DNA from 2 places in the Paenibacillus sp. JT22N15 genome. Region 1 is predicted to be linked to the other one. Evidence: riboswitches for the same ligand, from Rfam matches in the RefSeq annotation. Region 1 holds a riboswitch; the other holds the start of a gene.
What was found. A riboswitch is a leader RNA that binds a small molecule or an ion and turns the genes downstream of it on or off. The one in region 1 is predicted to bind cobalamin.
Positions count from the first base shown of each region.

Region 2: it holds a riboswitch for cobalamin, as region 1 does, so the genes downstream of both, cobJ (precorrin-3B C(17)-methyltransferase) here and AC50X8_RS17630 (ABC transporter substrate-binding protein) in region 1, are expected to answer to the same signal.

Region 1 covers NZ_JBXENV010000008.1:224,973-228,387, reverse strand. Annotated here, with positions in the region: gene nikB (nickel ABC transporter permease) at 1-387, opposite strand, end outside; gene AC50X8_RS17630 (ABC transporter substrate-binding protein) at 389-2,017, opposite strand; cobalamin riboswitch at 2,185-2,382, opposite strand; gene AC50X8_RS17625 (NADH-dependent flavin oxidoreductase) at 2,512-3,415, shown strand, end outside.
Region 2 covers NZ_JBXENV010000030.1:12,575-15,989, reverse strand. Annotated here, with positions in the region: gene cobJ (precorrin-3B C(17)-methyltransferase) at 1-1,265, opposite strand, end outside; cobalamin riboswitch at 1,431-1,580, opposite strand; gene AC50X8_RS32120 (hypothetical protein) at 1,717-1,986, opposite strand; gene AC50X8_RS32115 (DUF6376 family protein) at 2,011-2,442, opposite strand; gene AC50X8_RS32110 (hypothetical protein) at 2,702-3,025, opposite strand; gene AC50X8_RS32105 (MMPL family transporter) at 3,211-3,415, opposite strand, start outside.

The sequences.
Region 1 (3,415 bases):
CCGATTGCGCCGGATCGCCATGAGCATGCCGGATGGCACTCCAAGCAGGACGGCGAACAGGACAGCTAGCAAAGATAGGCTTAATGTTGCTGGCAGGCGGCGCAGCAGCTCGCCGCTAACCGATTCCTTCGTCATATAAGACGTGCCAAGATCACCTTGCAGCGCCTTTGATAACCAATGGCCATACTGAATGAGCAGCGGATTATTCAGCCCCATCTCTTCTCTTTTCAAAGCAATTTGCTCTTCGGTCGGCTGGCTGAAGCCGTTCATGCTGAGCAGCTCGACAGCCGGGTCACCCGGAGAAGCGACGCTTAAGGCAAAGGCTATAAACGTAATGCCAATCAGGACGGGAACCGCCGCCGCCAACCTCCGAATGAAATAGGCCATCTTATTGCACCCGCTCCAGCTGCGGCAGCGTTGTACCATACACAAGTGCACCGTATCCGGTAATTTCTTTGCTGTACGCAATTAAGCTCGCATCATTAAACAGCGGAATCGTCGGCAATTCCTCGGCTGCAATATCCTGCAGCTCGTTATAAATCGCAGCGCGGTCATCCATATCCAGCGTCGTCTTCACCTGCTTTAACAGCTCATCCACACGGGCATTGCTGTAACCGAGCGTATAACTGATATTGCTTGAGCCTTCGCTCGCCATATAATTGTTCAAAATCGAATAAGGATCGCCATTCGGCAGCCCCTGAATGGCCAGTGCCAGATCGAAGTTTCCTTGTGCCTGTGCTTCCTTGTATGCCGCACCATCCAATATTTGAATCGTCACGTCCAGCTGCAGCTCTTGAAGCACAGCCTGAAGCAGCTCGGCTTGCGCTTTATACGGATAACGATCGAGTCCATAGGTAGGCACAATTAGCGTAACCGCCTGCCTGCTGTCCCCAAGCACCTCATGCGCCAGGGCGATTGCCTTTTCTGAATCATGGACGACAGGAATGTCCTTATAAAACGGCGATGTCGCATTCAAAATGTTCGCCGTAGCGGTCGGATAGCCCAAATACAGCTCCTTCACCAGCTGCTCGCGGTCAATCATCAGGCTCAGCGCCTGACGCATTTTCACATCATTGAATGGCGCTTTGGCACCGTTCGGATGCAGGTAATGGGAAATCGTCGATTTTGCCGTCGATACAGCAAAGCGTTCATCCTTCAGCAGCTCCTCGGCAAGGGCAGGAGGAATAGCGCCCAAATCCATGACGCCCAAAATCTCGCCAGATTTCAAGGCAGCAAGCCTTGTATCAGGGTCCGGTATGACGCGGACGCGGATTTTTTGGGCTTTTGCTTTTTCGCCATAATAACCGTCGTAAGCCTCTAGCAGTGAAAATTGATCCTTCTCATGCTGCACAAGCTTGAAAGGGCCTGTCCCTTGCGGCAGGCCGTTAAAGTCGCCACTTTCGTCAAAATTATTCGGGCTGTACATCGGGCTTGAAAAGTTGATCATCGAATACAGCAGCGTCGGCTGCGGATTGTCGAAAACAAGCTTAATCGTGCTATCATCAACCTTCACGACTTCCTGAAGGCTTGGGTATGAATTGTTGATGTCGAGCGTATAGAATGGCGAGCTTTTCGGGCTCACTTGCTTGTAACGGGCAAAATTTGCAAGTACCGCGTCCGCGTTGAATGGCGCGCCATCATGGAAGGTGACGCCTTTGCGCAGCATGAAGGTCCATTCCTTGGCATCAGCAGACATTTCCCACGCTTCCGCCAGCTTTGGAGCAGGCTTTCCATCCTCGGAAGCGGAAATCAACGGCTCCCATACATACAGAATGGTGCTCGTGTAATAAGCATCCTGCGGTCCCGGTGCTAAATCCCGCGGCGCAGCCAGCACGATTTCTTCAGAAGCAGCTGCTGTAGAGGCGGACGGAGCAGCAGACTGCTGCGACAGCTCATTATTGCTGCCTGATTCATTGGAACCGTTAACGCCACTGCACCCCATTAGAGCCAGCAGCAAGCATAGGCTAAATAAAACACCTATTGTTTTTTTGTTTTTTGCCATTTGTGTACGTTTCATCTTCTCTATTTCCTCTCCCTCTAGCAAAATCATCTTCCTGCAAAAATCCGCAAAAAAAGACAGCTCTACCTCCAGTCATAGGAAAGATAGAGCTGCCTGTTATTGTTATTTTCCATCATAGCAAATAAGCATGCGCGCTAACACTTCCCTATCCTCCGTAGGTTACAGCAGTGTTGTCAGAACAGGCAGGTCTCCTGGCTACCGGAAATTGTACTGGAAGCTGCCTTCCCAATCCCGCTAAGCGAGATCAGTGGCCTTGTAGCTTCAGCTAATCCGTAACAGTGGCGGGACCGCGTCGGTTTTGCACCGAACTTCCCTTTTAAGCTCCAGCCGCAGCTGTTGCACCTTATTCCCACAATTTTTCAGTTGTTTGCAAATCTGGTTGATTATATACCAGCCCTTTCATTTAAGCAACCTTTCCACTCCACTTTCCTTTCGTAATTATCTGATATAAAATAAAGCACATAGCATTTCGTAACTGGAGGGAACTACTGATGAAACCACAATTTCAGCCTTTATTTGAACCATTCACTTTCGCGAGCGGCATGTCTGTACATAATCGAATTGTCATGGCGCCCATGACAACCTGCTCGTCCAATCCGGACGGCACAGTGCCTGATGAAGAGCTTGCCTACTACAGCCGCCGCAGTGCTGGGCCCGGCATCGTCGTTACAGCGTGCGTCTACGTGAGCCGCAACGGCAAAGGCTTCCCCGGCGAATTTGGCGCGGATACGGACGCAATGATTCCAAGCCTCAAGCGTCTGGCCGATGCTATTAAAAGCCAAGGTGCGAAAGCGATTTTGCAAATTTTCCATGGCGGAAGATCATGCTTCCCTGGCCTAGTGCCAAATGATGATTTGGTGAGTGCCAGCAGCATTGCCCAGCAGGAGGGCGGAATTGTGCCACGCGAGCTGAACGAGGAGGAAATCAAGTCGATTATCGCCGACTTTGGCGAAGCGACACGCCGCGCGATTGAGGCTGGTTTTGACGGCGTTGAAATTCACGGTGCCAACGGCTACCTGCTGCAGCAATTTTACTCCCCGGCTTCCAATGTGCGTACCGACGACTGGGGCGGCTCTGTTCATAAACGTATGGCGTTCCCGCTCTACGTCGTTGAAGCTGTTAAGAAGGCAGCCGCTATGGCGCCGCAGCCGTTTCTTGTAGGCTATCGCTTCTCGCCGGAGGAGCCGGAAGAAGAAGGATTAACGATGGAGCATTCGTACCATCTGGTTAACGCTCTAATCGAGATGAAGCTGGATTATTTGCATGTGTCGCTTCAAGATTTCTGGTCGAAGCCGCGCAGAGGCGAGCAGGATTCGCAAAGCCGCATGGCATGGTTCGTCGAAAAATACAGCGAGCACATTCCGTTCATCGGTGTCGGCAGCATCACAACCGCAG
Region 2 (3,415 bases), on a different contig from region 1:
GCTACGAGCTGCTGGGGCGTGAAGTTTTTTGTCGCGACACCTGGGCTTACGGCAAACTCAAGTACCGATTGCTGCGCAAACACAGGCATAGGGCTCGATACTGCGCCAAACGCCGCACTAGGCTCGATCCCCTTGCTGCGATCATTCAGGAGAACCGCTTCCATCGCCAAATGCAGAGGCGATACTGCAGGTGCCGGGGCAGCCTCTGCCCTCATTGAAACGGCTGTATTTATTGGGGCTGGGGTCGGCTTCACGGGCGCAACCGGGGGGGCTACTGCAACCGCCATTCCGCCGCCCTGTCCATTATCATTTCTCGGTTCATCTGGCGCAACCGCCTGCGGCTCCTCCCGCTCGAGCAGCTGGTCCGTCGCGTCATATTCATCCGCACGATAGCCCCCGTCCGCTGGAAGCTCAGGCATTCCTGCCGTATGAAGCGCCCACGGCTCATTCTTCTCTTGCAGACGCTGGTGGGGCTTCAAAGGCTGCGCGCCTTCGCCAAGCGTATATTTGCGCTGATAGCCGCGCGGCGTAATCATTAGCCCGTCATAATTGACGGTCGTCGAGTTGCCGATGACGACTGTTGTCAGCATGCCGATATCATGGTCAAGCATACGGGCAAGCGTCGTCACGACAATGTCTTCACGGTCGCGGTACGCGCTTTTCACAATGCCTACCGGCGTATCTGGCGAGCGGTATTTGAGCAAAATCCGCTGAGTCTCCACGATTTGCCGCGTTCTTCTGCCGCTGCGCGGGTTATAAAGCGCAATGACGAAATCCGCTTGTCCGGCCGCTTCTACCCTGCGCGCAATCAGCTCCCAAGGCGTCAAATGATCGCTCAGGCTGATCGTGCAAGCATCATGCATTATCGGCGCGCCAAGCAGGGATGCTGTCGAGTTAATGGCAGAAATGCCGGGAATCACTTCAACCTCTACCCCGCCATTACGCTTCCAGCCTTTCTCAATCAGCACCTCATACACGAGTCCTGCCATGCCGTATACGCCCGCATCGCCGCTTGATATAACGGCTACCTTCTTGCCGTTCTCCGCTTGGCGCACCGCTTCCTGCGCCCGGCTGACCTCCTCTGTCATCCCCGTACGCACAATCGCCTGATCGCTGATTAGCTCCCGAATCAAGTCGACATACGTGTTGTAGCCGATGACAATATCGCTCTCCTGAATCGCTTCACGGGCGCGTTTCGTAATATGCTCGAAGCTCCCTGGGCCGAATCCGATAATTAACAGCTTGCCGACGCCTGCTTCACTCATTGATGCCCAACTCCTTCTATGTAGCAATTTACAATTTCTATCCAACAAAAAAAGCACCTCTAACGATATGTGTTAGAAATGCTTGAAAAGACCAATGTCCTTGTTAAACGCAGACAGCGAAGGGCCATCCAATCTCTAACACCTTCCTAATATCCACGTAGGTTTACAGTGTCGTTGAAATAAGCAGGTCTCCTGGCTTTGAAGCGTTAGGACGCTTCATACAGTGGCGGGTCCGCGCCGGTCTCTCACCGACTTCCCTATTAAGTCAACTTGGGCGCTTTGGCGCCTGCTGACACTTATTCCCTTCCTATTAAATTGTAATCTTAATGATAACATTAGATTGTATGATCGACAAGTGCGTTTATGCCATCAGCCTTGGCGCAAATAGAGCCGGCGCAAGCACGGACAGCATGTCCAGGCTGACACCAGCTCTATTTTTTACCGGAGCTATTTATTTCTTCTCAAGCGTTTCCCAAGCTGCATTCACGAGGGAATCAAACAGTTCATCGTCCTCTTCCAGCTCATCCTCAACCGCCAAAAGATCTTCTTCCTTGCCCGATTCATTCAGAAAAAACAAACCGTAGCCCCACTCTGTCGCCTTGCGGCTATGAAGGGTAATTTCGTATTGGTTCGTCTGGCCCTCTACTTCAAAATGAACCTTGCCTACGAAACCGGATTCCTTGGAGTTCGTCATGCTAGCATGCAAAATATTTACTTTCATCTTCCACTCTTCCTCTCTTTACCGTTACGATACCAGCTGCTGAAGTTGATTCACTTGATTTAACAGCTCGTTGATTTTGTTAATCGTATTTGGAATTTCCGTTGCGTCAATCAATGCTTTGCCGTCTTCGATCTGCTTCAGCACCGCATCAATGCTTTCCTGCAGCTTCAAATTATAATCGACCACGGACTGATGGACGTCCTTGGCAAAATCCGGCGCGTGCAGCTCGCCAAACTGCTTGATGGACTCCTGCACAGCTACCAGCTGTTCTTTATAATCAGCGCGTGCACTCGCATCATTTACGGCTTGCTCCGCAAGCTGCGTCGCCTGCTCGCTGAAATTTGTCAGCGTCTGCATGTACGTTGCTGCTCCCGTCACATATTCGGCCGAGTTTGATACGGAATTGACCGTCTGCTTGGCTTCCTCAAATAACGAGCATCCTCCTAATAATAACATTCCAATGATTAAAAGTATGCTTTTTCCTGAACGAATGGCCATGTTTAATCTCTTCCTTTCCGCCTGTCTTACACAGAGCATTACTTATACGGCAGATGCGTCCAAACGGTTGCATTTCGTCTTATCATTAAGCTTGTCCATCATTTAATAGAAAAATAAAACATGAGGCCGCAGATAGCTAAAATGCACGCTGGCTATTGTTCGCGTCTGCGGCATAACGATGCAGCCCTATCATTAAGCTGCGCCACTCCTTTGGCAGCTAACGCTTCGACTTGAAAGCATGCTGGCGCCATATGACGACGATAATGAGAAATAAAGCAATGACACCTGTAAGCAGCCACCCGGCCTGCTCATCGGTCAACTGATCCCCGGGAGCGGTTGCAGCCGGATCTGGAGCCTCATGACCCGCATGTTCATTACAGGGGGAGTCGGTTGGCGATGAGGCGGCAGCATTCGTCTGCTGCTCATTATTTGCAGGAGTACAGACATCTGCTGCGGACACGGATAGCGATGCGGAACTCCAGAGGCTTATTCCAATAAACAGGACTACGATAAATATTAGACGAAGGAACCTCTTTCTCATTTTGGCGAACCTCCTTTGCGCTTTTCGTTTCCCCTCATTTTATTCCTGTGCGCCCAGAACGGAAGCTTGGCCTATGGAATTTTCACACCTGTACATATATTAGCAGCAAAATAAAAAGCGCCTTTCCCTCCTGGTCATGCCGACCAGACAGAAAGGCGCTTTGCTGCTGCAAATAATAATGCGATTTAAACGATTTGCCTATGCTTGCCAGACTTGCTTTGTTCTTCTCCCACTAGCTCTGCCCTAGCCGGCCAGAAGGCTCTATTGCCAAGCAGCGTTATAATGGCCGGCACGAGGAACGGTCTCACGATGAACGTATCCATCAGCACACCAATCGCTGTAATTACGCCGAACTGCACCAATACCTGAATAGGCAGCGTCGCTAGCACT